3 regions of the Paenibacillus sp. FW101-FHT12H11 genome follow, and region 1 is predicted to be linked to each of the others. Evidence: riboswitches for the same ligand, from Rfam matches in the RefSeq annotation. Region 1 holds a riboswitch; each other region holds the start of a gene.
What was found. A riboswitch is a leader RNA that binds a small molecule or an ion and turns the genes downstream of it on or off. The one in region 1 is predicted to bind cyclic di-AMP.

Region 1 (3,273 bases):
GGAAGTGATGAAATTCGATCCATCTTTGCTGTACACCGAGATGATGAAGCATTCAAACAAATCGCTGAGAATAAGCAGATCGAAGCCATAGTTCAGCAAATTTTGGGTAGTAATACTTATGTGCATCAATCTAGAATAAATTTCAAACAAGGCTTTACAGGTAAAGAATTTTATTGGCACTCGGATTTTGAAACCTGGCATGTGGAAGATGGGATGCCGCGGATGAGAGCGCTCAGTTGTTCTATTGCTCTAGAAGATAACACACCAAATAATGGTCCTCTTATGGTAATACCAGGTTCGCATCGTACATTTGTTTCCTGTGTAGGAGAAACGCCTAATGACAATTACAAGACATCGCTTCGCCGTCAGGAATATGGTGTACCTGACGAGAATAGTTTGAGATACCTGGCGGGGCAAGGGGGGATCATTGCTCCAACTGGAAAAGCTGGATCCATCCTATTGTTCGATTGTAATTTGATGCATGGCTCCAATAGCAACATTACCCCAGATCCGCGAAGCAATGTTTTTATTGTTTACAATAGTGTACTAAATAAGCTGAATGCGCCTTATTCCGGCAAACAACCTAGACCAAACTTCATCGCTAGTCGGTAATTATCAGGTTGGGGCCCGCCTTTCGGCGGGTCCTATTATCGAAAGGATGATGTTGTGTTCACGATCATATGCAGCATTCTTGTGATTCAGATCGTCTATGTGTCTTGTTTTACACTTCGCATGATCTTGACCCTCAAAGGTGAAAAATACACGGCTGCTGCAATCAGTATGCTAGAAATTCTTATCTATGTGATAGGTCTTAACATCGTTCTGAAATATGTAAACCAACCTGCATGTTTAATCGTTTATGCAATCGGATATGGATTAGGTGTGCTTGCTGGATCATGGATCGAAGAAAAACTGGCTCTAGGATACGTTACGGTTAAAGTTATTACAGATGAGCTGCATCGTTATATGGCGGCTTATCTTCGCAAAGAAGGATTTGGTGTTACCTCTTGGGTTGGTTGGGGAAGAGATGGTGAGAGAATGGTTTTGGAAGTTCTCGCACGGCGCAAAAATGAGAAGTTTTTGTATGACTGCATCCTGGCTATTGATCATAAAGCATTCATTGTCACTGTGGAGCCCAGAAAACTGCATGGCGGTTTCTGGTTAAATGCTACACGTAAATAAACGTCATCTTGATAACGCTGAATCCTGACATTCAGGAGCGGGGGAACCATAGTAAACTGCTGCATGTTATTTCATGCACAGAGGGGTGAATCACGGAATCTACCGTGTAGGGCGATTCTCACGTCCAAATCCGACAGCTAACTTCGTAAGCGTATTATTGGTGTGGTTACGAAAATAACGGCCTAAGGCAGTTGCTTTCGTTGCCTTCCATAAGGAGGAGAAAAATTGAATATGTCTGAAGAAACCTGCACTGAATATGTTTTGGTTTCCGCACCGAACCGAGCGGGAAAGGAATTTATTAACTTATTAAGAACGAAGGGAATTCAATATTACGCGATTACGAATAACAACTACGGAAAAAAACGCTTGGAAGCGATGGGTGTTGATCGTATTATTATGGTGAATACCGAGGATGCAACAAGTTGGACTCCGCCTGAGATACGAATTAGCAAAGTATATTTGTTTGAAGTGAGTTTTAATCTATGCTGTCGATATATTCAAATTTGTAAAGATTGGAATCCAAAGTCTATACATGTGATAACAAAACGTGGGAATGCAAGGGTTACATACAGAGCTCTAGGAGCTGACCATTTTACATACATCAATAATAATCAAGAAGCTTCGCTCCTGCTGCTTCCATAAAGGTTATCACCGGACTTTGTCTCTTCATCAACGGACAAGTCCGGTACTTTCAATTATAATTTGAGTTTTAACGTCAAATTTGATTTGAGAGTAGACGTTTTGCCAATGTTCCCAGTCTATCTCTTTACCGAAATATTGGCTCAGATAATGAAGACCGAACCCATAGGGGTCAACATTGGCATCACGTATTTTATATAACAAATCTTCTGTAGTTTTGTTAACATTTTTTTCTAACATTTTTTGGATCTGGAGGGAATTGGCGTCCTTGACCTTAATTGGACTTTCTTCAATCATTCCGTTTATTTTGAGATTAAGACTGACGATTGGAATTTCATCTTTTGATATTGAAACATGACTCGACACCCGCGAAACGTAAAAGGCCAAGCGTTTTCCTTCATAATCAATAGGGATACCTGATCGGCTAAACTCATTCGCAGTCATGTTATACAGTTTTGTTTCTTTCGGGTCTAAGACAAGTTTTTCTTTCATTTTATTAAGTAATGCAAGCTTCTCGACAACATATGAATCCCCATCAAATCTAACGATGGGCAGGTAGGGATCGAGTCCCTTTTCTTTAAATCGACGGAAGTTATCGAATAGAAACGCGGTCACAGTGTAAGGCGAAACTGTCCCTTCTTTTCCAAAAGTTAAGAAAAAGGAGTTACCCGCCAATCTTTCTGTTGATGGACTTGCTTTCAGTAGCTTGTTTGCACTTGGTTCAGCTAATGCCATATAGGAAATCAGTTGAATGTCTCTTCTTCTGGCTAGCCAACTTAGCGGTTCCTCCATCGACTCTTTTACTAAGCTCTTACCGAATAAAAACATCCGGCAATGTCCGAAATCGAGCTCTTTATCGACATGAGCTTTAATGTTTCTAACTGCTTCCGCTATGCTCGGGGCTTCTAAATGCTCGATCTGACTCTCCGCTAGCCCTTCGCCAATCTTGGATGCTGGTATCGCGAGACGAAGTGTTACCAAATAAGGATTTTCCTTTTTTCCAGTCCAATCCACCCCCATGGCTACGACGAAGAACCTTTTATCAATGTCCTTAAAGCTACACCCTCCAAGAGACAAACAAAGGTAGAGTAAAAAGACGATGAATAGTAGAATCCTCATGTAAAAACGTTCTCCCTCTTTTTTCTCCATACAAAATAGAGCATCATAAAAATGAATATGATTTCGGTGAAAAATCGAGTAATGAGCCATATCTCAGAGATAACCTGGTTTTTTTCTACGTTTACAAAGCGCATAAAAATGAAAGACAAGATCCCTGCACCTAAAGCTAACCAGATATTCATCTTCGGTACCGGTTCTTCTTCTACAGCTACTGATCGGTTAATTGCATATCTAATTAACATGATGGTTGTATGCCATGTGTTCATGACAAAGAGCAGCGATAATCCAGTGAAGAGCAGTAGAAAGACAAACAAAACCCGATTAATGAAACCA
Region 2 (3,273 bases), on a different contig from region 1:
ACTTTCCGTCTACTTGCCTGAAAAGGTGAAGACCGATCTGGAGCGCATGGCTGAGGAAACGGGCTTGTCGATGACACAGCTTATTGTGATGGCGACGCATGGTCTACTCGCGAATTATGCTTCGCAGGGCGGAGCCATTTTTGCCGACTTATTGGCAGCTAAGCAGCGGATCGTACACGAGGTGAAGGATAGGCAGCGGCTTTTAACTGAAGAGAAAGAAGGCATGCAGGATTACTACGGCGCGCGGGCAGCGGAATATGAACGGATTTATGCCCGCGAGGATGCGGACTATCAGCAAGAGCTTACGATGCTGGCGGATATCGTGAAGAAGCAGGTCGCCGGGAGCCGTGTCCTGGAGGTGGCTTGCGGTACCGGATATTGGACGCAGTTCATGGCGGAGACAGCCAAGCACATCATTGGGGTGGACGTTCGACCGGAGGTGCTGCAAATTGCTGCAGCCAAATCTTGGCCGCTGCATAATACCTCTTTCGTCGAGGGAGACGCTTACCGGCTTTCGGAAGTACAAGGGGATTTTGACTATGGACTCGCCAACTTCTGGTTTTCGCATATCCCGAAAAATCGACTGGATTCGTTCCTGCAAGGATTTCACAAGCGGCTTGGTCGGGGAGCCCGCGTGTTCATTGCGGATAATGTGTATGTCCCGGGAAGAGGCGGCGAGCTGATTACGAGTGAACATAGCGAAGATACGTACAAAAGAAGGGAGCTGGCCGATGGCTCCAAGCATGAAATTATTAAAAACTACTATTCGTATGAAGAGTTGAATGAAATCTTTAAACCGCTGTCGGAGCATCTGCGAATATTTGTCGGCAGCTCCTTCTGGTATGTTAGCTACATTGTGGCTTAGGAATCATCGGCTCAAGAAAAAGATGTAAACGCCCGTCTTAATGACCGGATGTGAATTTAAGGCCGAGAACACCGACCACAATGAGGATCATGAATAGGATACGCAGCAAACTTACGGGCTCGTTCAGAAATAGGGTGCCGATAATGATCGCGCCTACAGCGCCAATTCCCGTCCAGGCCGCGTAGGCTGTGCCGATGGGAAGGGTTTTTGTAGCTACCGCCAGAAAATAAAAGCTGATGATCATGCCGACAATGGTGATGCTGGATGGAACCAGCCGTGTAAAACCGTTGGAGAACTTCAATGAGATCGCCCAAACTACTTCAAAAACACCTGCAATGACCAAGTAAAGCCATGCCATCTGTGAATCACTCCTTAAGAAAGTATGCGAAGATGCCCATCTGACCGCGGCAAAAAGAAAAAGCCTGGAAGCAATATCGCTGGTGCGATAAGACTCCCGGGCTTTTTCCCCTCCGTGATCACAGCGTATTCGCTGTGTGTTTTCTCTCGGACCAGACTGGCGCTGCAGCGCCACGGAACCCTAGAAACATGATGCCGTAATTATAGGACGGCTTACACGCTATGTCAAGTTACAAAATAGCCAGAAGAAATGAATAAAAGCCCTGAAAAGCGGCTCATTCGAGCTAACGCTAGTCTGGGCTTTTTATTCATGATGAACAAGAAAATTACTTGGATTCAGCAGTTAGTTGATTGTAGATATCATCCCATAGAACACGTCTAGCGGATACATACCTTTTCGCATAATAGGATTCGCTTAGCTTGTTTTTCACGATACCTTCATTGGATGCGGAATGAATAAATTCACCGTTACCCAAGTAGATACCTACGTGAGAAATGCCTTTGCCCCCTGTGTCGAAGAACACAAGATCACCTTTACGAAGATCACTTTTGTCGATCCAGTAGCCCTCTTTATTTTGAGCTGCTGAACTATGAGGAAGGTCAATGCCGAATTTGTTGAATACGTACGCGGTGAAACCAGAGCAATCAAAGCCTCTTGTTGTCGTTCCCGCATCGCGGTACGGTACTCCCATCAATTCGTCAACCGTTGAGTCCAATGTGGATTCTGACGCAGACACACTCCCTAAAGCTACACTCAAAAACAAAACAAGACTAAAAAGAAGAGCAACAACCTTTTTCAACTGCTTGTCTCCTTCCGGTGCCTACGAGGTTAGCTGGAGGGTTCGGTTGAAGGTTCCCTATGATCCCTGTCTTGCAAGATCAATTCACCCGGTATGGTTCCCCCGTTTCCCCAAGAAATGAGGAATTCGGCATGAAATATTTGGTTTTTTAATGCTAGTCTCTTAATTTCGTCATAAACATCGAAATTCCTCCTTTTTCGTGCAATTGGGTCTGAAAAAATGTGTAAAGGTTCGCTTTACAGACAAAAAAATCCCCTTTTGCAAGGGGATTGAACAAATCTAAACCAATTATGGTTTTATTTATTACCTTTTAACGGCTCAATTTGGCGGAAAGAAGCTGAAATTGCGAGGTAATGGACCACATTTGCATGAAAATATGGAAGAGCGGGAAAAGTTGATAAATGATTAGCGCTACCAGACCTGCCCAGATATAGGTCGATGTGACCGTGATCCCTGCCAAAAGTCCCGAGCTCAGTAGAAGTATCAGAGAAAGGCCGATAATCGGAAGCGAGTACCGCATGAACGTTAGGACGGTGGATACTATGCCGAGACGCGCGGCAATGGCGAACTGTACATACATGAAGAGCAGATGCATCAGAAAGCCGTAAACCAGCATACCCAGCAGCCATGGCAGTAAGTCGAGGGAGGCCTGTTCATAAGATGTGCTGTGAGCGAACACCTTCTGCGCTTTGGGCAGCACCCAGATGAGCGGCAGCAGAGACAAAGCGATTCGAATCAAATACACGGCGAAGAAGGGGAGCGTGAGTTCCTTGATGCCGCGGACGAAGCGATAGCCGGCATTTTGATCGGAATGGGTGAGCGAATAATAGACACCGCCGTTCAGCATCGGGGTAAGGAACATGCGCGCCAGGAGCAGGCCGGCCAGCCACCACAAGTAAGAATGGCTAAGATCCGTTTTGAATAACTGAAACTGACTTTCGGCCAGAAAAAGCTGGAGTGCTTGCTTCGGCTGGTCGCCGCCGGGAAACCGATGCATGAGGGGCACTAACACCCCTTGTACAAGCTTATATAGAAGCATCCCCCAGCACATTTGGTAGATGAACAAGACAATCGTAGCGAAGGGTTGCCGTAGCGCAGCCCTGAAGCCGGATTTGAGATAGGTTGTCACCGGTGTCCCTCCTAAGCGTTGTTTTCTGAAGGCAAACTTGCCTTGTAGAGTGGGCGCCTACCAGGCTACCCACCCGAAAATAGCTTGCAGGAATTGAATAATGCCGAGATTCAGACGGAGTT
Region 3 (3,273 bases), on a different contig from region 1:
CGATCCTTGACGGTGAATTGGTTATTTTGGATAATCAAGGTAAACCGGACTTTGAAGCGATGTCAGCCAGATTTTTAAACCCGACAGACTTATCGCCTGTTGTATTTTTTGCATTTGATATTTTAAAATACAAGGGAATTGATGTCACTGAATTACCCTTGCTTAAACGCAAGGAGCTGTTGGAGCAAGCTTTCATCGAGACTGACAGGTACAAAAGGGTGAAGGTTTATGAGGGTAAAGCGGTGGATTATTTTGAGAAAATCCGGCAGGATGGGCTTGAAGGCATCATTTTGAAGTCGAAAAAAGAAAATTTCAAGTACGAGAGCAACAAACGCTCCAGGCAATGGCAAAAAGTGATTAACTGGACTTATGCAGATGTTTATATTTCTGGTTACAGGAAAAATAATTTTGCTTTGCTGGCGTCCATTGATTCAGCGAATGGTTTGAAAATTCCGGTTGGGGTGATTGAGACCGGGGTAACGCCTCTGCATCAGAAGGCGCTTGATGGCGTGAAGCACCGCTTAGTCTACAAAGAGGACAATCATTTTGCTTATATGGAACCGCGGCTAATGGCCAAAATCAAGACGAAAAACTGGACGAGAAACGGAAGGCTTCGTTCGCCGGTTTTCATGGAATTTGTGATGTAAAAAAAGACTGGATCACCAAGGAGGAAGTGGTGGTGCAGTCTTTTTTTTGTACATTACATGCGTCTAAAATTACCTGTGCTGCTGCCGCTTAGCTGTTGCTCGGCGATTTGAATCAATCTTCTCGTAATGTGTCCGCCGATTGCGCCGGTATCACGAGTAGCCATGTAGCCATAATACCCGTCCTGAGGAATCTGAATACCTAGTTCCTGAGCGACCTCGTATTTCATTTGCTCAAGAGCTGATTTTGCTTGTTGCACAAGTAATGTATTGCTTCTACTGCTAGCCATTTGGATTCGCTCCTTTATTTGGTGTATGAGTATTTTGTGGAAGTTATGGTTTTTTATTCATGGTGTTGGAAATTTTTTTTACAGCACGATGATTGCGCTTTCACAAAGCGTTGGAAAATTTTGCGGCATGTTTTCGGAAAAACCCCGTGTTACAATCGGAAAGATCGATTATGGTCAAAAAACTTAGAAGGCCGAAGCTTCTTAGAAAGCACGGGGGACCCATTCTTTGGGGTGAAGTCGCAATGAAAGCGACCGGGTGATTACTCTTTGACCCGAATCCGACAGCTAACCTCGCAGGCCGCAAAAAGGAGAGATTTTTATGTTGAAACGTTATAAACAGCTAGTCGTAACCGGTGCTATCGGACTGAGCGTCCTTATGAGTTCCAGTGGAGCCATGGCGGCATCCGCCACGTACACGGTGTCAGGCAACGATACCATGTGGTTGATCTCCCAGAAGTATGGCGTGAGCCTCACTTCACTGATTCAGGCGAACCCTCAGGTTGCCAACCCGGACGTGATCTGGCCTGGGATGACGTTGAACCTTCCTGGCAGCACAGGGACAAGCGGAGGCTCTCAAACACCAGCCCCGTCAGCGCCTGCTCCATCTTCACCAGCTGCTCCAGAAACACCATCAACGCCAGCTACATCTGCGCAATCCGCTTTTGCCAGCCAAGTTGTTACATTAGTTAACCAGGAGCGAGCAAATGCTGGACTACAAGCGCTAACCAGTGACAGTGCACTTACAGCTATGGCGCTGGATAAAGCCAAAGATATGTACAACAACGACTATTTTGATCATACATCGCCGACTTATGGGTCACCTTTTGATATGATGAGCACTTATGGCATTCCTTATTCCTATGCAGGTGAGAACATTGCCAAAGGACAACCTACACCAGAGGCGGTCATGGAAGCCTGGATGAACAGCACGGGCCACCGTGAAAATATTTTGAACCCTAATTACACGAAAATCGGCGTTGCCTATTATAACGGAGAATGGGTGCAGGAATTCATCAGCAACTAAGGCTCTATAGCGAGTTTTAAAAAACAGCCCTTGTGATTTCCCAGGTGGGATTTCGCAAGGGCTTTATTTATATTTCAACTTGGCTACCCCCCACATCAAGAGTGGCAGTATGATCCCATGGATGGGTAATAAATAAGGGATCGCGATTTTTTGTGGAAATACCACGGAACTATCGATAAAGTCCCGAGGAATCAAGGTAATCAGCGCGATAACCGGTGCTACGAACCAAATCATACGTCGCCATTTTTTAAAACCGAAGCTTTGAGCTGTTCCATAAGTGCAAACGAATAAGTAGAGAGACACTTTGGTGAACACACTAATGATCCAGATGGCGATAACAAAGGAATCGAGGTTTTGAAAAAAGTCGAAATAGGAGATATAACGGATCAGATTAAAGTAAGGATACGTTTGGCCCGACGCGGCGATGTGTCCGAATACCGAAAGGATTAAGAAAGTCGAAATGCTTGTTAACAGACCAGCCGCAGCCACTCCGAGTATGGCTGGTTTCACCCCAGCTTGAGGCTTTGAAAGAAAGCCCATGATGACGAGCAGAAGGATGCAATCCCCAAGAAATGTTGAAGTGGGCAGCGCTCCTTTTAGGATTGTCATCGCACCGGTATCCACATAGAAGGGAAGGATATTGTTAATATGGATATTTTTTAGGCTCAGCAAGAGAGGAATAGCAATCCCAAGTAAAGTTAAGGGCCCTAAAATTTCGCAGCATCTCGCGATAACCTCTAAGCCCGAGAAGGTTACATAGATCGCTACGAGGAGCATGGCTAACATCGGAACAAGGATCGGAGTTTTGGGAAGAATAGTCGCAACAATGAACTCTGCGTATTGCCTTATGATGATCGCAAGCACGCTATACCAGTAGATGAAATACACCACCATAACCATATAGCCAATGTATCGACCAAATAATTTCTTGGAGAATTCTACGATGGTTTGCCCTGGATGATATACACTGAGCCGTGAGCAAACATAAGCGACCCCTGCACCTATTCCGGTTGCGCAAACGGTTGAAAGCCAAGCGTCTTGCTTTGCAGTTTGGATAGATGGATTTATGGTCAGTAAAATGGTCATCCCCAGCTGCATGGTCAAGATCATCCAGAATAATTGTTTCCCGCCAATCTGCATGTCCGTAATTGCTCCTTTAATGATCTAAGAGTTTACCGAGAGGGTAGAAAATGTAATTTACCAGCTGCGTCGGACCCGGCATACTCGGATTCATGACTAAAGCGATCGCTAGCATCCAGCATAAGGCTATAATAGAGAGATAAGCCGCTTTCTCTTTGGCCGGTCTGTTTTTCAA

Region 2: linked by a shared signal. The riboswitch ahead of AC3WTJ_RS37505 (C40 family peptidase) and the one ahead of AC3WTJ_RS18550 (hypothetical protein) in region 1 are both predicted to bind cyclic di-AMP.
Region 3: linked by a shared signal. The riboswitch ahead of AC3WTJ_RS27750 (CAP domain-containing protein) and the one ahead of AC3WTJ_RS18550 (hypothetical protein) in region 1 are both predicted to bind cyclic di-AMP.

Annotation. Positions count from the first base shown of each region.
Region 1 is NZ_JBYTCO010000005.1:388,610-391,882, forward strand. It holds gene thpD (ectoine hydroxylase) at 1-612, shown strand, start outside; gene AC3WTJ_RS18545 (DUF2179 domain-containing protein) at 667-1,182, shown strand; cyclic di-AMP (ydaO/yuaA leader) riboswitch at 1,188-1,350, shown strand; gene AC3WTJ_RS18550 (hypothetical protein) at 1,414-1,824, shown strand; gene AC3WTJ_RS18555 (Ger(x)C family spore germination protein) at 1,852-2,940, opposite strand; gene AC3WTJ_RS18560 (hypothetical protein) at 2,937-3,273, opposite strand, start outside.
Region 2 is NZ_JBYTCO010000023.1:12,515-15,787, forward strand. It holds gene AC3WTJ_RS37495 (methyltransferase domain-containing protein) at 1-865, shown strand, start outside; gene sugE (quaternary ammonium compound efflux SMR transporter SugE) at 903-1,223, opposite strand; guanidine-I (ykkC/yxkD leader) riboswitch at 1,315-1,417, opposite strand; gene AC3WTJ_RS37505 (C40 family peptidase) at 1,549-2,022, opposite strand; cyclic di-AMP (ydaO/yuaA leader) riboswitch at 2,026-2,164, opposite strand; gene AC3WTJ_RS37510 (hypothetical protein) at 2,333-3,151, opposite strand; gene AC3WTJ_RS37515 (M1 family metallopeptidase) at 3,209-3,273, opposite strand, start outside.
Region 3 is NZ_JBYTCO010000009.1:351,411-354,683, reverse strand. It holds gene AC3WTJ_RS27760 (ATP-dependent DNA ligase) at 1-647, shown strand, start outside; gene AC3WTJ_RS27755 (alpha/beta-type small acid-soluble spore protein) at 701-934, opposite strand; cyclic di-AMP (ydaO/yuaA leader) riboswitch at 1,114-1,249, shown strand; gene AC3WTJ_RS27750 (CAP domain-containing protein) at 1,254-1,958, shown strand; gene AC3WTJ_RS27745 (GerAB/ArcD/ProY family transporter) at 2,022-3,098, opposite strand; gene AC3WTJ_RS27740 (hypothetical protein) at 3,115-3,273, opposite strand, start outside.